2 regions of the Paucibacter sediminis genome follow, and region 2 is predicted to be linked to the other one. Evidence: predicted binding sites of a transcription regulator. Region 2 holds the regulator's gene; the other holds the start of a gene.
What was found. The regulator FliA, encoded in region 2, starts transcription of late flagellar genes. The targets are predictions, from matches to a motif close to CTAAAGTTTNNNNNNNNNNNGCCGNTA.
Positions count from the first base shown of each region.

Region 1: PFX98_RS21345 (flagellin N-terminal helical domain-containing protein) is a predicted target of FliA. The motif match lies at 4,351-4,377, and genes of this name have one in related genera.

Region 1 is NZ_CP116346.1:4,600,937-4,608,330, reverse strand. Features, by position in the region: gene PFX98_RS24685 (helix-turn-helix transcriptional regulator) at 817-1,080, shown strand; gene PFX98_RS21375 (helix-turn-helix domain-containing protein) at 1,077-1,370, shown strand; gene PFX98_RS21370 (hypothetical protein) at 1,367-1,630, shown strand; gene PFX98_RS21365 (CHC2 zinc finger domain-containing protein) at 1,627-2,094, shown strand; gene PFX98_RS21360 (AAA family ATPase) at 2,091-3,329, shown strand; gene PFX98_RS21355 (TubC N-terminal docking domain-related protein) at 3,329-3,784, shown strand; gene PFX98_RS21350 (HGGxSTG domain-containing protein) at 3,781-4,152, shown strand; gene PFX98_RS21345 (flagellin N-terminal helical domain-containing protein) at 4,461-5,321, shown strand; gene PFX98_RS21340 (hypothetical protein) at 5,408-6,103, shown strand; gene PFX98_RS21335 (flagellar biosynthesis protein FlhA) at 6,078-7,394, opposite strand, start outside.
Region 2 is NZ_CP116346.1:3,342,943-3,352,889, forward strand. Features, by position in the region: gene flhA (flagellar biosynthesis protein FlhA) at 1-221, shown strand, start outside; gene flhF (flagellar biosynthesis GTPase FlhF) at 218-1,870, shown strand; gene PFX98_RS15510 (MinD/ParA family ATP-binding protein) at 1,909-2,733, shown strand; gene PFX98_RS15515 (RNA polymerase sigma factor FliA) at 2,750-3,463, shown strand; gene PFX98_RS15520 (methyl-accepting chemotaxis protein) at 3,641-4,903, shown strand; gene PFX98_RS15525 (GGDEF domain-containing protein) at 4,911-6,722, opposite strand; gene PFX98_RS15530 (two-component system response regulator) at 6,722-8,959, opposite strand; gene PFX98_RS15535 (PAS domain-containing hybrid sensor histidine kinase/response regulator) at 8,956-9,947, opposite strand, start outside.

The DNA of each region.
Region 1 (7,394 bases), 1.3 Mb from region 2:
CTTGGCTTGGTGTGAGTTGGGCGCTCGACGGCTCGCAACTGCTTGAATTTCGTGCCGCTGATGGGGTTAGGTGGAGCATCCCTGCGGCGGCGGCTCTGCTGGGCGGGCTACTTGATGCTCCGTGCGCGGACCTCGAAAAAAGAGCGCGCGCACTGCGAATCGCCGTTGGCGAACTTGAGCGGGTGCAGACCTAGTTCCTCCACCTATTCCGCCGCGCCTAGGCTGATCCCCGAAAACCCGTTTCCCTGGCGGGCTGGCGCGGCACCTTTTGCCCAGGGGTGCGCGAGGGGCGCATGGACTCAAGTGACTCTCAGAATCAGAATCAGGAGCTGGACGGTGGGGCACATCAGAGCTGGAAAAACGCTCTGATCCATTGCGCTGGTGGCAACGCTCACCCTTTGCTTGAGTTGCTGCTATCGCCAGCAACAACGGATGGTCAGGGGAACCCAACTTCATTTCACCCGCTACCAGATGACTCAGAGTTGAGGCTTCGGATTGTCCGGGCACTGATAACGCGTCCAGACTGGGTGGGCGGTAGCGTCTCCAAGTGGGCGACTCATGTTGGCAGAGGCACGGGCAAGCCGGCGCTTAGTGACCGAGAAGTATCTGCAATTCAGGCGATAAACGACCTGTTGGCCCGGAACAGAAGCGGCCCGAAAAGTTTGGACTTTGTGAGGCTTGCCGAAGCATATGGGATGGAGCCAGAGACACTCCGGAAGAAGGTCGCGCAGCGTCGCCGCAGGCAAAACGGTGACTAACGTCAAGGCATTTGCGTTGCTAGCAAATGCCTCGCCCTGAACCTGCCAGCTAGACACCATGCGCTCATGTTCACTCATGGAGCGCACCATGCACCCCACGCGACAACCTGAGAAGCGCCAGCCCATCGAGGCCGGCACCCTGCCTGACGCCTTGCTGAAGATGGCAACGGTGGAGGCCATGACCGGCCTCAGCCGCCCGAGCATCTATCGCCGCCTAGCATCCGGCGACTTTCCCGAGCCTGTCCGCCTTGGCCGACGCTGTACCCGCTGGCCGGCTGCTGCTGTGCGCGACTGGATCAGGGCACAAGGGGGTGCGCAATGATGGCGAAGACCCCACCCGAGCGCATCAAGGCGCTGCACGCGATCCGTGATCGGCATCAGGGCGACACATCGGCGCCGCAGCGCGCCCGCCTGCTGGAGGCTCTGCAGACGCTGGGGCACTGCACCACCTTCGAAGCCTCACGTTATCTTGACCTGTACGACCCTCGCGCCCGCAAGCTGGACCTTGTAAAGCAGGGCTATGCGGTGCTGACGACCTGGCGCGTTGTCCAAACCGAGTCCGGCGAATGCCATCGCATCGGCGTGTATTCGCTGCTGAGGGGGCGTGCATGAGAACACAAAAGACAGAAGCCCCGACCGTTGCAGCGGTGCAGGGCTTCGGTGAACAGCGATCAGCAGACCGCACAGATTTTGCCAGCGTGAACACCGAGCGCAAGGCCTTTGCCAGCCTACAAGCCGCGTTCGCGTTGCAGGGCTATGCGCTGCACCGCCTGACCGATGGCCTGCTGCTGGTGGAGCGCTGGGGCTACTCGCGCACAGTCGACGGCATCACTCAGGCCGCGCAGTTGCTCGCACAGATCGGGGGCCGATGATGGGCAAGCGATACGAGCGCGACATGCTCCCTAATCCTGTGGCGTTCTTTGAGGGCGAGGGCCTGACGCTCAAGGGGCCTGGACGATGGAAAACGACCCGCTGCGTGTTCCACGGCGGCAGCGACTCCATGCGCATCAACACCGACAGCGGTGCGTGGGTCTGCATGGCCTGCGACCAGAAAGGCGGGGATGTGCTGGCCTACGTCATGCAGTGGCACGGCCTGGAGTTCATTGAGGCGGCCGAAGCCTTGGGCGCAACCGTGGGTGACGGCAAGCCGGCCCAGCCAGCACGCAAGACCACGCTATCCCCCGCCGCCGCGCTGAAGCTAGTGCAGGCCGAGGCCTGGCTGATCGTTTGCACGGCGCTGGCTGCAGCCGATGCGATCAAAGACCCCGCAGATCGGGAACGAGTGATCGAGGCTGCGCGCACGATTCAGGGCGTAATGCTGGAGGCGACCGCATGAGCGCTATCGACAAACCCGATTGGCGCAGACTGGATGCCGACCGCGCCAAGGTGCTGGCCGCTCATGCGAAGCCCCAGGCAGCGATGCCGCCCGAGGATGGGGTGATCCTAACTTGTGCCGCGACGCTGAAGCCCGAGCCGGTGCGCTGGCTCTGGCGTGACTGGCTGGCGCTGGGCAAGTTCCATGTGCTGGCTGGCGCACCCGGTCAGGGCAAGACAACCTTGGCCCTTGCGATGGCGGCGGCCGTGACCAGTGCCGGCCGCTGGCCAGATGGTTCCCGCTGCGATGCAGGCGCTGTCCTGATGTGGAGCGGCGAGGATGACCCCGCCGATACGCTGCTGCCGCGCCTGGTGGCCATGGGGGCAGATCCTGCGCGGGTGTTCTTTGTGACGGGTTCCCATGTCGCTGGCGAGGTGCTGCCTTTCGACCCAGCGCGAGACATGCCCCAACTGCTGGCTGAGGCCGAGCGCATCGGTAATGTCCGGCTGCTGATCGTTGACCCGGTTGTTTCCACTGTGGCCGGCGACAGCCACAAGAACACCGAGGTCCGGCGCGCTCTGCAGCCCCTGGTGGATCTTGGCGCAGCGCTGGGCGCGGCGGTGCTGGGCATCTCGCACTTCAGCAAGGGATCGAGCGGGCGCGACCCGACCGAGCGGGTGGTGGGCTCGATGGCCTTCGGCGCGGTGGCGCGTGTGGTGCTGTGCGCCGCCAAGGTGAAGGGGCAGGACGGCGGCGAGGATCGGCGCATTCTGGTGCGCAGCAAGTCCAACATCGGCCCAGACGATGGGGGATTTGAGTACGGCATTGCACAGACCGAGCTGCAGGCCTGGCCGGGCGTTCATGCCTCGCTGATCGAGTGGGGCCAGGCGGTGGATGGCACCGCCCGCGAGCTGCTGGCCGAAGCTGAAGCCGATCAGGGCGACGATGTGGAGGCCTCAGCCTTCGATGACGCTTGCGGCTTCCTGCGGCATGAGTTGGCGAATGGGCCGAAGTCGGCCAAATACATCTTGGCTGAAGCCCGGCAGGCTGGGCACAGTGAGCGGACCATTAAGCGGGCAAAGGCGCATCTTGGCATCGAGTCTCGCAAGGAGGCTGCCGGCTGGCTGTGGGGCATGGTCGCTGAGGCTTCGCCCAATGAGGGCAAGGATGCCAAGGGGGCCAAGGATTCCACGTCTGAAAACCTTGGCACTGTTGGCACCCTTGGCACGGTTGACCATGCCAGCGAGGTGTTCTGATGGGTGCCTTCGACCTGCTGCAGCACCTACGCACCGCTGGTCTTGCGCTAACCGTTGACGGGGACAACCTGATCGTTACGCCACGCGAACGGCTGACCGACGCCATGCGCAGCGCGATCCGGGCGCACAAGCCCGGCTTGCTCGACGCGCTCAAGGCCAACGAGATCAGGCCCGCTGCACCGCTTGACGATCCAGGCCCGAAAGACCCGCAGCAACCTCGCTTGATGGGCTTGGGCCTGGACAGCGCGAAGGCGGCCCAGCTTGCAGCGTGGATGGCGTCGCGCACGGCTGAAGGGGACGACCGGCGAAGCTGTTTCGAGTGCCGGCATTTCAAGGCCGGGGCCAGGCGCTGCGGAAATCACAAGGCGGCCGATATGCCGCAGATTCTGGGCGACGACCTGGCAACGCTGCCGCAGCGCTGCGCGGGTTTCGGCCGGCTGGAGCGGACCTCATGACTGGCAGTCAAAAGCTGCGTGCTATTGATCCGCAAGCGGCGATGCGCCAGGCGTTCGTGGCCGCTATGAAGGCAGAGCGGGCAGAGGTGATGCGGCTGCTGGCTGCGGGCGTGCCGGAATGGGAGATCGCCGAGCGGATGCGGTGCAACCCGCTGCGCATGGACTACGCCCTTTTTGCCGGCCTGCGCTGCGGTGCCACCGGTAAGCGCTCTGGCAAGCCTTGCTCGCTGACTGCGATCTATGCCAATGGGCGCTGCAAGCTCCACGGCGGCCTGTCCACCGGTCCGACGAGTACGGAAGGTAAGGCTCGCGCTGCGCTGAATGGCCGAGCGCCGAAGCGAGCAAAGAATGCCGGAAATGGGTGCTAAACAGTATTGCCTCGGCTCTGCAAAATAGAGCGATTTAGTGCGGTTGCTGCCAAGTGCCTACGCCATGGGTAGAGCGAAGAAAACCGGGGAACAAACCGGGGAACGTTTGAGGATGCAAGCGGCGTAGATCAAGCATCTATGCGGTCTAGCGGGCAGAATGTGGACCCCTCCGGGGCCAGTCCGCAGCCGCGGCGGTTTCCAAAGTTTTTCTTCGTTCGGCATTTAAGTCCTGCGGGCGGCGCGTCGCCTTGTATGGCTGAGGGCAAGACAACTTGTCCGATCACGACGACAAACTTCTGGAGCTTCCCATGCTTAGCCTGCACACCAACGCCGCTGCTCTTTCCACGCAAAACTCGCTGGGCGCTTCGCAGCGCGCTCTGTCCACCTCGATGACCCGTCTGGGCACGGGCTTCCGCGTCAACTCCGCCATGGACGACGCCGCCGGCCTGCAGATCGCCACCCGTCTGGACGCCCAGACCCGCGGCCAGGCCGTGGCGATGCGCAACACGCAGAACGGCATCTCGATGCTGCAGACCGCCGAAGGCGCGCTGAACGAAGTCTCGAACATCCTGCTGCGCATGAAGGACCTGGCTACCGAGTCCGCCAGCGGTTCGTCCACCACCAAGGATCGCGACGCCATGCAGGCCGAGTACGACGCCCTGGGCGGTGAGCTGAACAACATCATGAACAACACCAGCTTCGGCGGCAGCAAGCTGCTGGTGGGTGGCACCATGGCCGCAGCGGTGACCTTCCAGATCGGCGCCTCGTCGAGCGAGAAGATGACCGTGGACATCAGCGCCGACTTCACCCAGGCCGGCACCGACCTGACCGCCGTCAGCGCCAAGTACACCGCCCCGGGCGGCGCCGCCGGCACCGAAATCAATGCCGCCAGCGCCAACGGCGCGATCGACAAGGTCAACACCGCGCTGGACACGATCGGCAAGATCCGCGCCGGCATGGGTGCCGCGGCCAACCGCCTGGACCATGTCTACAACAACCTGCAGAACGTCAGCACCAACGCCGCCCAGGCCCGTGGCCGCATCATGGACGTGGACTACGCCACCGAGACCTCGAACATGACGACCAAGCAGATGCTGATGCAAGCCGGCTCGTCGATGCTGAAGCAGAGCAACAGCATGTCCGGCCTGGTCATGTCGCTGCTGCAGTAATACCGCCAAGGCACTGCCTGCAAGCGAGAAACCCGGCGTGCGAGCGCCGGGTTTTTTTGTTTTGAGCCCTTCGATGCCTCGAACTCATGGCCTCCTCCATCACGCCCATCCCCGCGCTGCCGGCCCTGCCCGCACTGTCTCCGGCCGCCGCGCGCGCCGCGCGCCCGGCGGCCCTGCCCATCGAGGTGATCGCGCCGATCGCTGCGGAGCCGATGGATGCCGCCATGCTGACGGCGATGCGCGTGGAGACGCTGCACGAGCAGCCCGACGCCGCCACCGAGGCGGCGCGCTGGCAGGCGCAGCTGCTGGACGGCAGGCTGGCGCTGAGCATGGCCGCGGCGCTGCCCCAGCAGGGGCTGCGCTTCATGGCCACGCCGCAAGCACCCTGGCGCTGGCCGCGCGATCGCGACGAGGCCCATGCCGGCGGCGCCGCGCAGGAGGACCCGAGCCTGGCGCTGGGCCTGCTGCTCGATGGCGAGCCGGTGTTGGTGCTCTTGCACTGGCAGCAGGGCCTGTGGCTGCAGCTCGGCGCGCGTTCGCCCGCTACCCTGCAGGCCTTGCGCGCGCTGGTGCCGGCGATCGCCACCGCGCTGGCTGCGGTGCCGCTGCGCCTGCGGCGCTGCTGGCTGGTGCGCCTGACGCGGCCCATGCCCACGCACGCGCCGGCGTCTCAGCCCTTGGCGCTGGGGCATGGCGCCTGGCTGCTGCGCGCCGCGGCCGAAATCGCCGCGGTGCTGCGTCAGCGCGAGGCCGGCCTCAGCCCAGCGAACCCAGCACGCTGATCTCGCGCTGCTCCGGCACCTCGTTGTAGGAGAGCACATGCAGGCCCGGCGCGAACAGGCGCGCGTAGCGGGCCAGCAGCGGCCGCACCTGCGGCGTTACCAGCAGCAGCGGGGTGCTGGCCTGGGCCTTCATCGCGTCGCGTGCGGCGGGCATGTGCTGCTGCAGCTGGCCCAGCAGTTGCGGGTCGACCGGGTAGCTGTCCAGGCTGACCTTGGCGCCGCCTTGGCGCGCCTGGTTGAGCGCGCCCAGCAGCAGGTTCTCGAGCTCGCTGCCGAGGTTGAAGACCTTCATGCCGCCCACCGGGCCGCAGATGCTGGAGACGATCTGCCGGCGCAGCGCGCAGCGCAGCTCGGCGGCCAGCAGGATCGGGTCCTTGGTGGCCTCGGCGTTCTCCACCAGGGTGCTGGCGATCAGCACGATGTCCTTGATCGAGACGTTCTCCGCCAGCAGCAGGCGCAGTATCTTCAGCAGCTGACTGTGCGTGTAAGCCTTCTCCAGCGCCGCGGCCAGCTTGGGGCTTTGCGCCGTCAGCCGCTCCATCAGCGCGGTGATGTCCTCATAGCGCAAGAGCTCGGGCAGATGATCGCGCACCAGCTTGGACAGGTGCGTGGCGATGGTGCTGGCCAGGTCCACCACCTGGTAGCCCAGGCCCAGCGCGTGGGCCTTGTGCCGGGCCTCGATCCAGGTGACGGGCATGCCATAGGCCGGGTCCAGGCCGGGCACGCCGTCCAGCTCGCCATAGACCTGGGTCGAGGCGATCGCCATCAGGCGCTCGGCATAGACCTCGCCCTGCGCGATCACGCTGCCGTTCAGCAGCACGCTGTACTGCGTCGGCTTCAGCGAGAGATCGTCGCGCACCGTCAGGCTGGGCAAGAGCAGGCCGAGGTTCTCGCTGAGGCTTTGCCGCATGCCCTTGACGCGCTTTTGCAGCGGCGCGCCATGCGCCGGATCGATTAGCTGCACCAGCTTGTAGCCCACCGCCACCGAGAGCGGCTCCACCACCGGCAACGCGCGCCAGTCGGGCTCGGGCTGGGCCTCCACGAGCAGCGCCGTCTCCAGCGCCGCGGCCGGCTTGGGCGCGGCCTGCTGGCGCTGGCTCATGCGCCAGCCCACAAAGCCCAGCACCGCGGCAAAGGCGCTGAAGGTCAGCACCGGCATGCCGGGGATCACGGCCAGGCCCAGCATCACCGCCGCGGCGCTGTAGAGCACCGCGGGCGAGGCCAGCAGCTGCTCGCCGATCTGGTTCTCGATGTCGCCGGCATCGCTGATGCGTGTGACGATGATGGCCGC
Region 2 (9,947 bases):
ACCCCGGCGTGGCCGACACCCTGGCGCGCAGCGCCGCCGAGAACACCCAGGCCCAGGAAGAGCGCGGCGTGCCCGCCTGCCTGCTGGTGCCCGACCTGATCCGGGCGCCGATGGCGCGCCTGCTGCGCCGTGCTGCCCCGCGCCTGAAGGTGCTGGGCCATAGCGAAATTCCCGAAACCCACACGATACGCATCGGTTCGATCATCGGAGGCACGGCATGAATGTGAAGCGCTTTACCGCCCGCACCTCCCGCGAGGCCATGGCCCTGGTGCGCCAGGCTTTCGGTGACGACGCCGTGGTGCTCTCCAACAAGCCCTGCGCCGAAGGCGTGGAGGTGCTGGCGATGGCCCCCGAGGGCATGTCGCAGATCGAGCGCGTGGCCGCCACGGCACCGCGCGTCAGCAGCCCCAGCCGCGTCGCCGCGCGCCCGGCCCAGGCCCAGCCCCAGGCCCCCGCCGAAGCCCCGCGCGGCCGGCTCGCCGCCCGCCTGGCCGAGCGCCACGAGCCCGGCTTCGGCAACGAGGTCAACGAGGACGTGAACACGCTGGCGATGAGCACCTTGTCCTTCCAGGACTATGTGCGCGAGCGCATGCTCAAGCGCCGCCAGGCCGAGCTGCAGGGGCAGCAGGATCCGATGCTGGCCGACCCGATGCTGGACGATCGCGCCGCCGACCCGGTGGAGGCCGAGGGCGTCAGCTCGCTGGCCGCGCTCCGCCAGCAGCGCGCCCAGGCCGCCATGCAGGCCATGAATGCCCGCCGCGTCGACAGCAGCAGCGCGCCGCAGGCCGCTGCACCGCGCGTGCCGCCGGTGCTGCGCGACGAGATCCGCGTGCCCGATGTGCGCCAGGCCCTCACCGAGATGCCCAGCCTGTCGGACATCCCGAGCGCCTCGCGCCGCGACCAGCAGGACATGATGAACGAGCTGCGCTCGATGAAGGGCATGATCGAGGAGCGCTTTGGCGCCCTGGCCTTCATGGAGAAGCTGCAGCGCCAGCCGGCCCAGGCGCGCCTGACCCAGCGTCTGCTGGAAGTGGGCTTCTCGCCCGCCCTGGTGCGCAAGCTGGTGGAAGGCTGCCCGGCCCATCTGGCCGAGGATAAGACCGGCTCGCCCGACGAGAACCAATGGGCCGCCAATGTGCTGGCGCGCAATCTGCTCACCGACGAGGCGATGCCGGCGCTGGAAGAGCAGGGCGGGGTGTTCGCCATGATCGGTTCCACCGGCGTGGGCAAGACCACCACCACCGCCAAGATCGCCGCCGCCTTTGCCACCCGCCATGGCGCCGGCCAGCTGGGCCTGATCACGCTGGACGCCTACCGGGTCGGCGCGCACGAACAGCTGCGCGCCTACGGCCGCATCCTCGGCGTGCCGGTGCATACCGCGCATGACCGCGCCTCGCTGGAAGACCTGCTGGAGCTGCTCAGCGCCAAGAAGATGGTGCTGATCGACACCGCGGGCATGGCCCAGCGCGACACCCGCACCCGCGAGCTGCTGGACATGCTGGCCCACGCCAGCGTGAAGAAGATCCTGGTGGTGAATGCGGCCCAGCAGGGCGAGACCATCGACGACGTGGTGGCCGCCTGGCGTGCCAGCGAATGCCAGGGCGTGGTGCTCTCCAAGATCGACGAGGCCGTCAAGCTCGGCCCGGCGCTGGACACCATGATCCGCCACAAGCTGCGCATCATCGGCGTGGCCAATGGCCAGCGCGTGCCGGAAGACTGGCACCGCCTGTCGGCCCAGGCGCTGGTGCAGCGCGCCATGCGCAGCCAGCCCACCGCCGCCTGGCGCATGGACAACGCCGACGTGAATCTGATTTTTGCAGGGGGCCCCGCGCTGGCCACCGGCATCCCGGCCGCCATGGGCGTCCACTGAACCCTAGACCAAGAAGTAACCCCAAGCAGGTGACTCTCATGCGCGACCACAGCACCCCCCCGCAAGACCAGGCCGACGGCCTGCGCAAGCTCTTTGCCAGCTCCCGCGTGCGCTTCGTGCCGGTGGTCAGCAACCCCCATGTGGTGGGCGGCGGCGCCTTGCTGGAGGGCCTGTGCGCGGCCTTCGCTGAGCTGGGCCTGCACACGCTGGTGATCGACGCCGGTGAGCAGGCGCCGCAGGCGGGCGAGCTGGCCGCGGTGGACCTGGCCTCCTGCGTGGAGCGCCTGTCCAAGCATGTCTCCTACCTGCCGGCGCGCGGCCTGCCGATGCGCTATATCAACGCCAACGGCTCGGCCGCCCAGTTCCTGGAGGTGGTGACCGACGCCGCGCCCTACGCCGATGTGGTGCTTTTGCACGCAAGTGCCGCCGAACTGGCCCGCGTGGTGGCTTCGCGTGAGGTGCGCCCGGTGCTCTTGGCGGATACTGACACCATGAGTGTCACCCACGCCTATGCCGGCATGAAATGGCTGGCGCAACGCGCCGGCCTGATGGTCTACAGCCTGCTGCTGGCCTGCTCGCCCCAGCTGCGCCTGGCCGACCGCATCGCTGCGCAGATCAGCAGCTGCGGCGACGGCTTCCTGGGTGCCGTGCTGCGCGACTGGGCCTGCCTGGACCCGCGCATGCCCGCCAGCAGCCCGATGAGCACCGAGCTGCGCCATCTGGCGCGTGAACTCCTGATTGCCGCACCGCCCGGCATGGTGGCCGAACCCGCCGCCGATGCCATGCCCCTGCGTCCGCGCGCCATGTGGCAGCGCCGTCCAGCCACCGTCCCGGCCCAAGGCCTGGTGATGGCCGCCAACTGATAAGCTGGAGCCGATGATGTATACCGCCAAAGGTCGCCTCGATAACTCCTCCCTGATCAAGCAGTACAGCCCGCTGGTGCGACGCCTGGCACATCAGATGATTGCCAAGCTGCCGGCCAATGTCGAGCTGGACGACCTGATCCAGGTCGGCCTGATCGGCCTCACCGACGCGCTCTCGCGCTTCGACGTGGGCCAGGGCGTGCAGTTCGAGACCTTTGCCACCCAGCGCATCCGTGGCGCCATGCTCGACGAGCTGCGCGGCGGCGACTGGATGAGCCGCGGCACGCGCCGTCAGCAGCGCACCATCGAGCAGGCGGTGCACAAGCTGGAGCAGAAGCTGGGCCGCGCGCCGCAGGAATCGGAAATCGCCGTCGAGATGGGCGTGAGCCTGACCGAGTACCAGGAATTGCTGGGCAAGGTGCGCGGCACCCAGCTCGTCTATCTGGAAGACATGAGCGGCGACGACGGCGACGAGGACTACCTCGACCGCCATGTGGCCGACGACAGCAACAACCCGATGGCCCTGCTGCAGGACCATCGCATGCGCCAGGCCCTGGTGGCCGCCATCAAGAACCTGCCGGAGCGCGAACAGTACGTGATGAGCATGTACTACGAGCACGACATGAACCTGAAGGAAATCGCCGCGGTGCTCAAGGTCACCGAGTCGCGCGTCTGCCAGCTGCACAGCCAGGCCATCGCGCGTTTGCGTGTCAAATTGCGCGAGTGGTGAGCGCCCGGCTGGCCGGGTAAGCTGCCCGTCAGCTCTGCGGCACGACCGGCCCCACAATGCCGGCGATCAGAACCATGAGGGACAGCAATGTTGCAGTGGAGTCGCCGCAAGGAATCGGTGCAAGCGCCTGAGCCTGCCTCTGCGCAGCCCGGGGCTGCGTCCTCTTCGCAATCGCTGGTGCAGCACCTCGCCCGCAGCATGTCCTCGCTCGGCAAGGACGCCGCCGAGGTGCGCGGCGCGCTCGAAGACACCCAGAAGGTCGTCACCGCCCAGGCCCAGGCCATGGCCGCCGTTTCCACCGAGCTGGGCCAGGTGCAGCAGTCGCAGCTGGCGATCGCCTCCGCCACCGACCTGACCCGCGCCGCCGTCACGCGTGCCCGCCAGGCCCTCGAGCAGGTGGGCAACGAGGTGGGCGGCATCGTGCAGACCCTGCACCAGGTGTCCGACGCCGCCTCCGAGATCACCAAGATCGCATTGCAGACCCGGCTGGTGGCCTTCAATGCCTCGGTCGAGGCCAAGCGTGCCGGCGAGGCCGGGCGCGGCTTCGGCGTGGTGGCCGATGCGGTGAAGGCGCTGGCGGCCCAGGTCGAGAGTTCCTCCAAGTCCATCATGGGCACGGTGGCGCAGCTGGATGCGCGCGTCGACAAGTTCAGCCAGGAGTTGCGCAGCGATGCGGCCGGTGGTGGTGGCAGTAGCATCCACCAGGCCTTTGCCGAGGTCGAACAGGATGTGGGCCGCATTGCCGGCTCGGCGCAGCAGAGCCAGCAGACCACCTTGCAGCTGGCGCAGCGCTCGGGTGAGCTGGAGCGCGAGGTGCAGCAGGCGATGCGCTATCTGGATGCCGCCTTTGCCTGCAGCGACCGCTTCCTGCGCCTGTCGGAGGAGCTGATCGAGCGCATCGCCGATTCGGGCGTGGAAGTGGAAGACGCGCTCTATATCCGCGGCGCCCAGGCGGCGGCGCGCGAGATCGCCGACCAGCTGGAGCAGGCCCTGGCCGCGCGCCAGATCAGCGAGGCTCAGCTGTTCGACGAGCGCTACAAGCCCATAGTCGGCACCAACCCGCCGCAGCATCTGACCGATTTCGTCGGCCTCGCCGACCGCCTCTTCCCGGCCGTGCAGGAGCGCCTGCTCAAGCTCAGCGACAAGGTGGTGTATTGCATCGCGGTGGACCGCAACGGCTATGTGGCCACGCACAACAAGAGTTATTGCCAGCCCCAGCGTGCCGGCGACGTGGTGTGGAACACCGCGCACAGCCGCTACCGCCGCATCTTCAATGACCGCACCGGCCTGGCCTCGGCGCGCAACCAGCGGCCCTTCCTGCTGCAGACCTACCGCCGCGACATGGGCGGCGGCAAGTTCGTGCTGCTCAAGGAGGCCTCGGCGCCCATCATGGTGAAGGGCCGGCATTGGGGCGGGCTGCGCCTCGCCTTCGGCTTCTAACGCGAGCCTAGTCGACGATGCAGGCGCGGTTTTTGCCGGTGCGCTTGGCCTCGTAAAGCCCCTCGTCGGCGCGGTCCAGCGCCTCTTCGAGTTTCTCGCCCAGGCGGTAGAGCGTGATGCCGGCCGAGAAGGTCACGAACACGTCCTTGCCCTCGTGCATGAAGAGCGCCGCGGAGAGCGAGCGCTGCAGGCGCGTCAGCACCTGCTGGGCCTCGTCCAGCGGGGTGCGCGGCAGCATCAGCACGAATTCCTCGCCGCCGTAGCGCGCCACCAGGTCGCCCGGGCGCAGCATCTGCGTCACGCGCGCGGCCAATGAGCTCAGCGCCACGTCGCCGGCCGCATGGCCCAGGGTGTCGTTGAGCTTCTTGAAGTTGTCCACGTCCAGCAGGGCCAGCGCGAGCACCGAGCCCTCGCGTTCCAGCTTGGCCTGCTCGGTGTTGAAGGCGGCCTCCAGGCCGCGGCGGTTGGCGATCTTGGTGAGCTGGTCGGTCTGCACCTCGCTGGAGAGCTTGCGCAGCTCGCCCTCCAGCTCGTCCACGCGCTTGGAGAGGCTGGAGGCGCGCTCATGCTCGCCGGTCAGGCGCGCCTGAGTGGCCTGCACCAGGCTTTGCACGCTGCGGCTTTCCTCCACCATCTCGCGCACCACGCCGGCCAGGCTTTCGATCGTGTCGGCGCGCTCGATCACCTCGGCATAGCGGCCCACGTTGTCGCTGAAGCGGTCGGTGTGCTGGCCCAGTTCGGCCAGCTCGGCCAGCATCTGGTGGATCAGGGTCTTGAGCGAATCGCGCGCCTTGCGGCGCTCCTCGCGCAGCGCGCGCTGGCGCCGGCGCGTGCCGCCCAGCATCTCGTCCACCATGCGCACCACGCGCGAGCTCACGCCCTGCTCGAGCGCCTCGTTCATCACCTCGCATTGGCCGCGCGCCCAGGAGTCGTCCTCGGCCAGCTCCACCAGGCTGGCGCTGAGCTCCTTGCACAGCGCGCCCAGCTGGCCGAACAGATGGTGGCGGTGGTCCAGCATGCGGCGCGCGCGCAGGCACAGCGCCTCCATGGTCTCGGCGCGCTGCGGCGTGGCGCCATGGGCGCGCACCTCGGCCAGGCAGGCCTCCAGCTCCAGCTTGAGCGCGTCGGCGCGCTCGTCCAGCGCCGGCAGGGCGTGCTGGATGGTCTGGTGCAGGCTCTGGCCCAGCTGCGGCCAGGCCTGCAGCCCATCAGTGGGCGGCGCGCTGGTGTCCAGCGCCTGTTCTTCCTCGCTGAAGAACTGGCTGGGCGTGCCACCGGGCTGTTCTTCATCCTGCACGGTATCGATGCTGGCGTCGCTGACGTCGCTGTCCCAGCTCGCCACCAGCTGGCGCAGCCGGTTCACGAGGCGCTGCGGATCGTTGCGGTTGCTTTCCAGCACGCGCGCCAGGCCGTCCTTCTTGCGCGCCAGCGTCCATTGGCGGCCGCCGCGCTCCAGGCCGCGCACCAGGCGTTCGGTGACGCTGGCCATGGCGTCGGCAATCACCGCCGGGCCGCTGCTCTGCTGGATGCGCTCCAGCACCTTGAGCGCCTCGTCCCAGCGGCCCGCGCGCAGCATCGCGTTGAGATCCTGGCGCGCCTGCAGCTCGCTCACGCCGATCGCCAGCAGCTTGGCCAGCACCGGCTGGCCGCGCTCGGGCCAGTTGTCGCTGGCGCCGGCCGGTGCCGTGTCGCCTGCCTCGGCGGCATAGGCGCGCGCGTAGTTTTCCGGCGTGGGCTCGAGCTTCTCCAGCATCAGCCGGCGCAGCGCACCCTTGGCCAGTTGCGCCGGCGGCTGCTGATTGCGTTTGGTGTCGTCCATCAGCGTTGGCCGCTGATGGGCCGCATCAGTTCGGTCGCGGCATCCTCCGCGCTGGCCTGTGCGATCCAGGGCGCCTTGCGCGGAAGCACGGTCTGGGCCAGCCAGCGTTCCAGGTCATCGGGCGCGAGCGGCTTGCTGAAGAGGAAGCCCTGCATCACGCTGCAACCCAGGCGGTGCAGCACCTCCATCTGGCGCAGCGTCTCCACGCCCTCGGCGATCACGCGCAGGCCCAGCGAGCGCGCCAGCGCGATGATGGCCGTGACCACCGCCGAGCTCTGCGGCGTGATGCCCAGGTCGCGCACGAAGCTGCGGTCGATCTTCACCTCGGAGATCGGCAGGGTGGTGAGGTAGGCCAGCGAGGAATAGCCGGTGCCGAAGTCGTCGATCGAGATCTCCACGCCCACCTCGTTGAGACGGTGCAGGGCCGGGATGACGTTCTGCAAATCCTTCATCAGGCCGGTCTCGGTGATCTCCAGCTGGATCGCACGGTGCGGCACGCCATAGGCGCTGACGCATTGGTGGATATGCTCGACCAGGTCGGAGCGCTCGAACAGGCGGTTCGGCAGGTTCACCGCGATCGAATCGCTGAAGCCGAAGTTGAGCTGCCAGACCTTGGCCTGGCGCGCCGCCTCGCGCAGCGCCCATTCCGAGAGCGGCACGATCAGGCCGGTTTCCTCGGCCAGCGGGATGAAGTCGCCCGGCGGCACCAGCTTGTCGCCGCGCTGCCAGCGCATCAGCGCCTCGGCGCCCACCATGCGGGCGCCGCGCACATCGATCTTGGGCTGGTAATGCAGCACGATCTCGTCGCGCTCGATGGCCTTGTGCAGGGCCGATTCCAGCTCCAGCTTTTCGCGCCCGCGGCCCGCCAGCATGGGGGTGTAGAGCGCCGAGGCATTGCGGCCCTGGCTCTTCACCGCGTACATGGCGACGTCGGAATTGCGCAGCAGGTCGGCCATGGTGAGGCCGTCGCGCGGGTAGATGGCGATGCCGACGCTGGCGGTGACGAAGCATTCCTGGCCGGCGATGAAGATGGGCTCGCGCATCGCGTCCAGCACGCGCTGGGCCACGCGCTCGGCATCGCGCTCGTCGGCCACCTCGGGCAGCAGGGCCACGAACTCGTCGCCGCCCAGCCGGCCCACCGCCTCGAGCGTGCGGTGCGAACGCCCGCCCACCGATTCCAGCATGCCTTCCATCACCTGGTCGGAATGGCGCACGCAGGCGCGCAGGCGTCGGCCCACTTCCATCAGCAACTCGTCGCCGGCGGCATGGCCCAGGGTGTCGTTGATGACCTTGAAGCGGTCCAGATCGATCAGCAGCAGGCCCACCTCGTGGCCCATGCGGCGCGCCTGTTCGATGGCACGCTCGGCGCGCCAGATCAGCTGGCGGCGGTTCGGCAGGCCGGTGAGGGCGTCGAAATTGGCGAGCTGGCGGATCTTGTCCTCGGCCATGCGGCGGTCCGTCACATCCTGCAGGATGCCGGTATAGCCGCTGGCGTTGCCATGCTCGTTGAACTCGGGCTCGGCCTCGATGTGGATGACGCGCGAGCGCCCATCCAGCAGCGTCACCGGCAGATCCGTCACCAACACCGAGTTGTGCGCGATCACGTCGCGCAGCAGGCGCATGAAGAGCATGCGCTCCTCGCGCGGCACCATGCGCATCACGCTGATGAAGTCCAGGTGCTCATGCGGCCCATGGCCGAACACGCGCAGCGCCTCGTTGGCGAGGGTGAAGTGGCCCACGCCGCGGTGCCACTCGAAGCTGCCCATGCGTGCCAGGTCTTGCGCGCGCGCCAGCCGCGCCTTGCTGCGCTCCAGTTCGATGCGGGTGCGCGAGCTGCGCAGCAGGTAGCGCAGGCGCCCGGCCAGCAGGCTCCACTGGGTGGACTTGACGAAGAAGTCGGTCGCGCCCACCTGGTAGGCGCGCGTGATGGAGGCATCGTCGTCCAGGCCGGTGAGCATCAGCACCGGGGTGGATTCGAAGCCGGGCATCTCGCGCAGGCGCTGGCAGGTCTCGAAGCCGTCCAGCTCGGGCATCATGGCGTCGAGCACGATCACGTCGGGCGACCATTCGCCAATCACCTTGAGGGCCTCGGCGCCGCCAGTGGCCTCGGTGATGTCGAAGCCGCGCTCGCGCAGGGCAATCGCCGTGAGCAGGAGGTTGACCTCGTCGTCATCGACCAGCAGCACCCGTGCCTGCTCGGGCAGGTCGGCGTCCAGGCTTTGATCTACTGCATTCATTGCGGACCCGTCAAAAGCTCGCTGAGAGCATGGCGCACACGTTCCACCTCGTCCTGCATGCCGTCGAGTAGGGAGTCTAGGCCCTCGGACTGGTTGTTGCGCACCATCGCCTCGATATCGGCGCAACGCCTTGACAGCTCCAGGGCACCCAGGCTGGCCGAGGAGGATTTTAGGGTGTGGGCCACATGCCGCACCGCGCCCAGCTCCAGCGTTGCGCCGGCGCGGGCCTGGGCCAGTTCGGGCAGCAGGCGTTCCAGCGACTTCAGAAAGGCCTGCACGACGCGCTGCAGCAGCTGGTTCTTGCCGCCGGGGTCGAGCTCGCGCAGACGCGCCAGCGCCTGGCTGTCCAGCAGGGCGGGCGCACCGGGCGTGGATTCTGGTGTGGAAGTCATGGTGCGTCCCTCAAGCGGGCTGCGGTCGGCATTGGCATCGGTGGGCGAGGCGGCATCGGGAATGCTGAGCGTGAGCATGTCGAGCAACTGGCTTTGTCGGACGGGTTTGGGCAGGTAGCCATCAAAGCCATGCTGTCGCAAGCGCTGTTCATCGCCGTCCAGGGCGTTGGCCGTGACCGCCACCACCTTGGTGCTGGGCGGGCACAGAAACTTGAACTGCTGCGTCGGCCCCTTGCGGAACCAGCTCAAGGCCTCCATCCCATCCATACCCGGCATGTGGATGTCCATCATCACCAGGTCGAACTGCTCCTCGCACAATGCCTGCAAGCCGCTCAGCGCGTCCGCACAAAGGCGGACACGGCAACCCAGCTGCAGCAGCATTTCTCGGATAACTTCTTGATTGGTCTCATTGTCTTCGACCACAAGAATGGAGCGTCCGGAAAAGGGCGTCAATCCGGATGTTCGCTGAGCCGACCCCGCCGCTGCCGGTATTTCCGCCGTCGGCGCCGCCAGCGGCAGGCTCACGGTGATGCAGGAGCCCAGCCCCGGCGTGCTGAGCGCCTCGATCTGCCCCCCCATCAGCTTGACCAGGCCCT